2 regions of the Microtetraspora sp. AC03309 genome follow, and region 1 is predicted to be linked to the other one. Evidence: riboswitches for the same ligand, from Rfam matches in the RefSeq annotation. Region 1 holds a riboswitch; the other holds the start of a gene.
The links. A riboswitch is a leader RNA that binds a small molecule or an ion and turns the genes downstream of it on or off. The one in region 1 is predicted to bind thiamine pyrophosphate.
Positions count from the first base shown of each region.

Region 2: it holds a riboswitch for thiamine pyrophosphate, as region 1 does, so the genes downstream of both, IMZ11_RS32925 (cytosine permease) here and thiO (glycine oxidase ThiO) in region 1, are expected to answer to the same signal.

Region 1 is NZ_JADDIL010000036.1:52,241-56,480, forward strand. Features, by position in the region: gene IMZ11_RS21960 (thiazole synthase) at 67-849, opposite strand; gene thiS (sulfur carrier protein ThiS) at 846-1,046, opposite strand; gene thiO (glycine oxidase ThiO) at 1,043-2,152, opposite strand; TPP riboswitch at 2,145-2,259, opposite strand; gene IMZ11_RS21975 (FAD-dependent oxidoreductase) at 2,388-3,563, shown strand; gene IMZ11_RS21980 (Rv2175c family DNA-binding protein) at 3,683-4,060, shown strand; gene thiE (thiamine phosphate synthase) at 4,092-4,240, shown strand, end outside.
Region 2 is NZ_JADDIL010000072.1:16,308-20,547, forward strand. Features, by position in the region: gene IMZ11_RS32910 (cytochrome ubiquinol oxidase subunit I) at 1-708, shown strand, start outside; gene IMZ11_RS32915 (cytochrome d ubiquinol oxidase subunit II) at 758-1,516, shown strand; gene IMZ11_RS32920 (rhodanese-like domain-containing protein) at 1,616-1,939, shown strand; TPP riboswitch at 2,389-2,511, shown strand; gene IMZ11_RS32925 (cytosine permease) at 2,501-3,847, shown strand; gene IMZ11_RS32930 (lipase family protein) at 3,911-4,240, opposite strand, start outside.

The DNA of each region.
Region 1 (4,240 bases):
CCGAGTTTACGGCTCCTTTGCCACGGGTAGGGCTCTCCGGCTCCAAAACGAGACCGTTTCTGAACGTTATGCGAACCTCGGCAGGGACGGCGAGGACGCCTCCGCGTAGCGGCGCCGGGGGATGCGGCCCGCCAGGCGCGCCATACGTCCCGCTTCGACCGCCGAGCGCATGGCGGCGGCCATCAGCTCCGGTCGCTGCGCGCGGGTCACCGCGGTCGCCAGCAGCACGGCGTCGCAGCCCAGCTCCATGGCCAGCGCGGCGTCGCTCGCGGTGCCGACGCCCGCGTCGAGGATCACCGGCACCGAGGCCGCCTCGGCGATCAGCTCGATGCTGTGCGGGTTGCGGACGCCCAGACCGGATCCGATCGGCGCGCCCAGCGGCATCACCGCCGCGCAGCCGGCCTGCTCCAGCCTGCGGGCCAGCGCCGGGTCGTCCCCGATGTACGGGAGCACCGTGAACCCGTCCGCGACCAGTCGCTCGGCGGCGTCGAACGTCTCGATCGGGTCGGGCAGCAGGGTCCGCTCGTCCGCGATGACCTCCAGCTTGACCCAGTTCGTCTCCAGGGCCTCCCTGGCCAGGCGAGCGGTCAGCACGGCCTCTCCCGCGGTGAAGCAGCCGGCCGTGTTGGGCAGCACCCGGATGTTCCGCCGGCGCAGCACGTCGAGCACCGACCCCTGGACCGCGGGATCGAGCCTGCGCATCGCCACCGTGGTCAGCTCGGTGCCGGACGCCTCCAGGGCCCGGTCGAGCACGTCGAGCGAGGGCGCGCCCCCGGTCCCCATGATCAGTCGCGAGGTGAACTTCTCCCCGCCCAGGACCAGCACGTCGTCCGCGTCGTTCACGGTCATCCTCCCTGCACCGCCGTCAGCACCTCGACCCGGTCGTTCTCAGCCAGCGCCGTCGACTCCCACGAGCCCCTGCTCACCACCACGTCGTTGACCGCCACGGCGACGCCGCTGGTCAGCGCCGTCAGCGTGCGTACGGCCTCCGCCACGGTCATGCCGTCGGGCAGCTCACCGGCGTTTCCATTGATCGTCACCTTCATCGGACGCCCCTCCCCGGGTCGCAGGACCGGACGGCCTCCGGAACGTCGCCGCCGGTCAGGAACGCCGTGACCGCCTCCGCGGTGACCGGCGCGAGCAGCACACCGCCGCGGTGGTGCCCGGTGGCCGCGATCACGCCCGGCGCGACCGCCGGACCGATCAGCGGCAGGTTGTCCGGCGTCCCCGGCCGGAAGCCGACGGTCGTCTCCGCCAGCTCCAACTCCGTGATGCCGGGAACGAGTTCGCGTGCGTCGCGCAGCAACTCGTACACGCCGCCCGCGGTCACCCGGCCGTCGAACCCCAGCTCCTCCACCGTGGCGCCGAGCGTGATCTCGCCGTCGCCTCTCGGAACCAGGTACGCGGGCGAGCCGTGCACCATCCCGCGTACGCACCGGGTCAGGAACCCCTTCGGGCCGCGCAGCCGCAGGATCTGCCCCTTGACCGGCCGTACCGGCAGGCCGGGAGCCAGCGACGCGGACCAGGAACCGGCCGCGACCACCACCCGCGACCCGGCCAGCACCTCGCCGGACGCCAGTCGTACGCCCCGGACCTCGTCCGCCGCCTCGGCCAGCTCGGCCACCCGGTCCGGGACCAGCGTGCCGCCCGCCCGCTCGAACGCCGTCAGCAGCGCCCGCACCACCAGGCGCGGGTTCACCCAGGCGTCGTCGGCCGCCAGCAGCCCGCCGCGTACCGACGGAGACAACATCGGTTCGTACCGGCGGCACTCGCGCCCGGTCAGCCGCTCCACCCGCAGGCCGAGCGTCTCCTCGAACGCCGCGAGATCCTCCAGGTAGGCCATGTCGTCCGGGCCGTACGCGACCTCGAGCGTGCCGTCGGCGCGGTAGTCGACGTCGACGCCGCTCTCCTCCTGGAGGGCGTCCCGGAACGACGGCCACCTCTCCAACGACGCCAGTCCGAGGCGCAGCAGCGGCTCCTCGGTGTACGTCACCTCGCTGACCGGGGCCAACATGCCCGCCGCGGCGTGCGACGCGCCCGCGCCGGGATCGGGATCCACCACCGCCACGGAAAGGCCGAGCCGTGCGGTACGCCATGCGGCCGACAGGCCCACCACGCCACCACCCACGACGACCACGTCGTAGCCACGCAATCTGTGCGCTCCCTTCGCCGGCATTATCCGGATCAGGTGTTCTGGCGGTCGAGAGCCTGGAGTGCTCTCCTCTCAGCCCGGCTCGCCGGGCTCCCGCGCGTCTTACGCCTCAAGACTAGTCTTGATCGGGAGCGTCACGCACAACATGGTCGTCGCGCATTGTGCGGGCTACTTGCTCAACTCGTTACCAAATCTCCATTGGCGGGTGCCCCGGTCGCCGATCTAGTGTCGGGGCGTGGATCACGTCGTGGTGGTAGGTGCCGGCCTGGCCGGGATACGGAGCATCGAGGCACTGCGAGCCCACGGGTTCGCCGGCCGGATCACGCTGATCGGCGAGGAACCTCATCGCCCCTATGACAGGCCGCCCCTCTCCAAGGCGGTGCTGCTCGGAGAGACCGACTCCACTGTGGTCGACTCCGACCTGGACGCCCTGAACGTGCGGCTGCTCCTCGGGACCGCCGCCAAGGGGCTCGGGACCGGCGTACTGGAAACCACAGAAGGAGAACTCGCCTACGACGGGCTCGTCATCGCCACAGGGGCGACCCCCATCCGGCTGCGCGGTGAGGGCAGGCAGTACGTCCTGCGCACCATCGACGACGCCATCGAGCTGCGCGCCCGGCTCGTGCCCGGCGCCCGCGTCGCCGTCATCGGCGCCGGCTGGATCGGCGCGGAGGTCGCCACCGCCGCGGCCAGGGCGGGATGCGCCGTCACGGTCGTCGAGGCGGGGGAGACGCCCCTCGCCGCGGCCCTCGGTACCACCGTCGGCGCCTACACCACCGGCTGGTACGGCGAAGCCGGCATCGAGCTCCGGCTCGGCGCCATGGTCGGCTCCGTCGACCCCGACGGCCTGACGCTCATGTCCGGCGCGCGCATCCCCGCCGACGTCGTCGTCACCGGCGTCGGCGTCCGCCCCGCCGTCGAATGGCTGAAGGGCTCCGCCGTCGAACTCGACGACGGCGTCCTCGTGGACGAGCACCTGCGCACGTCGGTCCCCGGCGTCGTCGCCGTGGGCGACTGCGCGAACTGGTGGTCCCGCAGGTTCGGCAGGCGCCTGCGGGTCGAGCACTGGGATAACGCGCTCGGCGCGCCGGACACCGCCGCCGCCACGCTGCTCGGAGAGGACGCGGTGTACGACCCCGTCCCGTACTTCTGGTCCGAGCAGTTCGGCCGGATGGTGCAGTTCGCCGGATACCGCGAGGGCGCCCGACTTGTCCTGAGGGGGAGGCCGCGCGAGGACCGGAAATGGGCTGCCTGCTGGCTCACCGAGGACGACCGGCTGGCCGCCGTGCTGACCGTCGACCGCCCCAGGGACCTCGTCCAGGGGCGGCGCCTGATCGAGGCGGGGAAGCGGGTGAACGCCGCCAGGATCGTCGATCCCGCCGCCACCCTGCGTGACTGCGTCTTGGCATGAGAACCGGCGGGGATCCGGCGGAATGCTCGGTGTGAGCGCCGTCGGATCCCCGCCAAGCTTTACCGGGCGCGCCGCAATCGAGGTGTTTTGCGGCAGGCACCTGTGGTAATCGTGGATTTGTGACGCTTACTGTTGCGCAGATCGACAGAGAGACCGACCAGCTCGTAGGGGAGTGGCTCCCCATCTCTGAGGTCGCGAAGAGACTCGGACTGACCATCGGCAGGGCCAAGCAGCTCCTGAAGGACAAGAAGCTCGTCGGCGCCCGCAGGAACGGCGGCGGGGGGCCGCAGGTCCCGGCGAGGTTCCTCGGGCCGGACGACGTGCTCAAGGGATTGCCCGGCACGCTCACCGTGCTCGCCGACGCCGGATTCGACGAGGTCGAGTCGATCCGCTGGCTCTTCACGCCCGACGAGTCGCTGCCGGGGGCGCCGATCGACGCGATCAGCGCCGGACGGCACACCGAGGTCAAGCGCAGGGCGCAGGCCCTCGGGTTCTGATCGACCCTCGGGGGCATGGCATCGTAGTCACGTGAATCTCCGACAGCGGTTGGCCGGCGCCCGGCTGTACCTGTGCACCGACGGCCGGCGGGCCCGTGGCGACCTGCCCGAGTTCCTCGACGCCGTGCTGGCCGCCGGTGTGGACATCGTCCAGCTCCGTGAGAAGGGGCTGGAGGCGCG
Region 2 (4,240 bases), on a different contig from region 1:
GGGGATCACCTCGTACTGACCGACTTCGGCGCCCTGTTGACCAACCCGGCGCTCGTCTTCGCGCTGCCCCACGTGCTCGGCGCGGGCCTGTTCGTCGGCAGCTTCGTCATCATCGGCGCGAGCGCCTACCACCTGTTCCGCCGTACGTCCGAGTGGGAGTTCTTCGTCCGATCGTTGCGCCTCGGCGTGGTGGGGGCGCTCATCGGCACCACGATCACCGTGGGCTTCGGCTACGCCCAGTTCGGCGCGGTCGGCCTGGTCCAGCCGGGCAAGTTCAACGGCGGCCCGGCCGTCGGTGCTCCGCTGGGCTTCATGATCCTCATCGGACAGCTCATCCAGTTCGCGGTGATGTTCGGCCTGACCCCGCTGCTGTTCCGCGACTGGCTGGCCCGCTGGCGGTGGACGCACCCGCTGCTGATGCTCATGACCCCGCTGCCGTTCATCGCGTCGATCCTCGGCTGGCTGGTCCGCGAGATCGGCCGCCAGCCCTGGATCGTGTACGGCAGGCTGACCGTGAAGGACGCCATGTCCCCCGGGCTCACCCCAGGCATGATCGTCGGCTCCTTCGTCGCCTTCATCGGTGTGCTCGGCCTGCTCGCCGTCGTGGACTACCTGCTCATCGCCCGCACCGTACGGCGCGGCCCGGCCGCCGCGACCCTCGGCGCCTCCGGGCGCCCGCCCGCGCCCGCACCGGCGCTGACCCTCTGATGCCGCCTCTCTGTGCCGCCCTCTAGTGCCGCCTCTCTAGGAGACGACGATGGACATCCTCTGGCTCGGCGTGTTCGCCCTGCTGCTGATCGGCTACTTCGCCCTGGAGGGCTTCGACATCGGACTCGGCATGCTGCTGCCCGTGCTCGGCCGTACCGGCGCGGAGCGGGACCGGCTGGTGGCGGGGATGGCGCCGTTCGTCCTGGCCGGCGAGGTGTGGCTGGTCGCGGTGGTGGGCGTGCTGTTCGGCGCGTTCCCCCACCTGGAGGGCGAGGTGCTGTTCACCCTCTATCCGCTGGTCGTCGGGCTGCTCGTGTCGTGGGTGCTCCGTGACGCCGGATTGTGGTTCCGGCGCAGGCAGGACGGCCGTGCCTGGCGGGCGTTCTGGGACGGCGTGCTCTGCGTCGGCTCGTTCGGCCTGGCCCTGACCTGGGGTCTGGCGCTGGCCGCCCTCGTCCAGGGCGGGCCGGTGCTCACCCCGCTCGGGGTGGGCTACGCGGCGCTGGTGGTCGGGGTGTTCGCCCTCCACGGCCGGAGGTTCGCGATCTGGCGGCTCGGCGGGCCCGGCCGTACCGGCAGGGCGCTGCTCGGCTCGGCGTGCCTGGCCGCCGTCCCGGTGGCGGTGCCACTGGCCGTCGCGACCCCGTGGCTGCTCGACCACGTGGCGCCTCCCGGCACCCTGGGCGTGCTCACCCTGGTGGTTCTGCCCTGCGTGCCCGTCATGGTGGTCGCGCAGGTGTGGGTGTGGCGCACCTTCGGCCGCGGCGCCGGAGTCGGCGCGGGGGCCGGAGCCCCGTCGTTCTTCTGACCTCTTCAGGCACCCTTTCGGAGTCTTCCGGATTTTGCCGGGAGCTCCCGGATGGCCGACCGTGCCCCCGCATGACCGGTGGCTGGGAAAATAGACGGTATGACGTTCCCTGAGATCGACGTGAAATCCCTGCCGGACGGGGCCTACCTTCTCGACGTCCGCGAGCCGGACGAATGGCAGGCCGGGCACGCGCCCGACGCGTGTCACATCCCCCTTGGCGAGCTGCAGAGCCGCGTCGGCGAGGTCCCCCTGGACCGGCCCGTCTACGTGGTCTGCCGGGTCGGCGGCCGCTCAGCCCACGCCGCCGCCTGGCTGAACCACATCGGGCGCGAGGCGATCAACGTGGACGGCGGCATGCAGTCCTGGGCCGCCGCCGGGCTGCCCATGGTGAGCGAGAGCGGCAGGCCGCCCTTCGTGGCGTGATCTCCGACGCGCGGTGTCTCATTGCCGCGCCTTCGGCACGGCGGGCTCGGGGCGCCCTTGAGGCGACTCGTGCCCTCCTCGCTCGGGGTCGCTCGTGTCTCGCTCTCCACTCGCTCGTCGGTTACTTCCCCGCCGCGCCCCTCTGTGTCTGATTGCCGCGCCTTCGGCACGGCGGGCTCGGGGCGCCCTTGAGGCGACTCGTGCCCTCCTCGCTCGGGGTCGCTCGTGTCTCGCTCTCCACTCGCTCGTCGGTTACTTCCCCGCCGCGCCCCTCTGTGTCTGATTGCCGCGCCTTCGGCACGGCGGGCTCGGGGCGCCCTTGAGGCGACTCGTGCCCTCCTCGCTCGGGGTCGCTCGTGCCTCGCTCTCCACTCGCTCGTCGGTTACTTCCCCGCCGCGCCCCTCGCTGTTGGACATTTCGCTCGGGAATGCCATAATCCGGGGCGATAACTCGATACCGCGGGAGCTCGGGCGTGACCGGGCTGAGAGGGCGGCTCCTCCACGAGGCGTGCCGCCGACCGCATGAACCTGTCCGGATAATGCCGGCGTAGGGAGCGTGCGATGGCGTCTGCCGTCTTCGATGCGGAAGCCCCCCTCACCCTGGAGGAGGAGGCCCCGAAGACCCTCGGGGTCCTCGACCAGGGAGCCTTCTGGGCCAATCTCGGTGTCAGCCTCCTCGGTTTCTCCGGGGCGCTGTTCCTCCTCGACCCGCTGGGCGGAAAGCCGCTGACCTTCACCGGGGCGATCGTCGCGGCCGTCGTCGGCAGCCTGATCGGGACCGCGATGGTCGGGCTCGCCGCCATCCCGGGAGCGCGTACCGGCCAGCCGGCGATGGTGCTGCTGAGAGGGCTGTTCGGGGCCAAACTGTCGTACGCGCCGACCGTGCTCAACATCGTCCAGTTGCTGGGATGGGGGGCGTTCGAGCTGTGGGTCGTCGCCACAGGCGCCCAGGCGATCTTCGGGTCCGCCGTGCCGTACGCGGTCTGGGTGATCGTGGCCGGGCTGCTGACCATCGCGTTGACGATCCGTCCGCTGGGCGCGCTCCGGCTGCTCAGGCGGTACGTCACGGTCGGCGTGATCATCTCGATGGTGTGGCTGTCGGTCGCGCTGTTCAGCCGGGGGCCGTCGCTGGGCGCCGGGTCGTGGGACTCCTTCGCGCCGGCCGTCGACTACGTGATCGCGCTGTCGGTGTCCTGGGTGCCCCTCGCGGCCGACTACGCGCGGCACTCGCGGTCGAGCGGGAGCGCCTTCGCGGGCGTCGTGGGCGGTTACACCGTCGCGCAGGTCGCGTGTCTGGCCCTCGGCATCGCGGCGCTCGCACTGGTCGGGAACGACGGTGACAAGGTCTGGGACCCGTTCGTCGCGGCGCCGCTGGGCGCCTTCTTCTTCGGCATCCTGGTGCTTCGCGAGGTCGACCAGTCGTTCGCCAACGTCTACTCGACGTCGATCTCGATCCAGAACTTCGCGCCGAGGGTGGACCGGCGGATCATCTCGGTGGTGATCGGCGTGCTCACCATCGCCATCGCGCTCTTCGCCGACGTGAACTCCTACGGCGCGTTCCTCAGCGTCATCGGCGCGGTGTTCGTCCCGATGTTCGCGGTCCTCGCGGTGGACTACTTCCTGCTCGGCGGCGCGGACAGATGGAACACGGCGGAGAACGCCCCGCTGCGCTGGCTGACGGTGCCGCCGTGGATCCTCGGTTTCGTCGCGTACTGGGTCGTCACGGTGACCCCGACGGTCGCGTGGTGGGACGACGTCTGGGCGAGGGTCCGCGACGTGATCGGGTTCGCGCACCAGCCCTGGATGAACGCCGCGCTGGCCGCGTTCCTGGTGTCGGCCCTGACGATGCTCGTCGCCGGTCAGCTGGCCCGCCTGTCCGGAGCCCGGGCCGTACGGCGTGGCAGGTGAGCGCCGCCGGGGCTCCGGGCGCGTGACGCCCGGAGCCCCGGCCCGACCGACTAGGTCATGCGTCTAGTCACCGAACTCGTTCTGCACTCCGGGCGGAGTGAGCGCGGAGAGGTAGTGGTGCGGCAGATGATCGTCGATGGAGTACACCGCGGGGAGTGATCGGGCCACGGGGATCATGCGGGCGACGAAGGCCGGTGCGGAGATGGGCATGCCCAGCAGGTGCGGCACCTGTCCGGCCGGGTGACCGCCGGTCCTCCACTCACCCGTGTGACCTCCCGCGTGGGATTCCGAACGGCCCAGCACGTCGGCGACGACGTTGCGGATGTGTGGAATCTCATAGCGGTACTCCCGGCCGAAGTGCCGGAAGGGGCCCGATGTCGAGGGTGGGAGGTG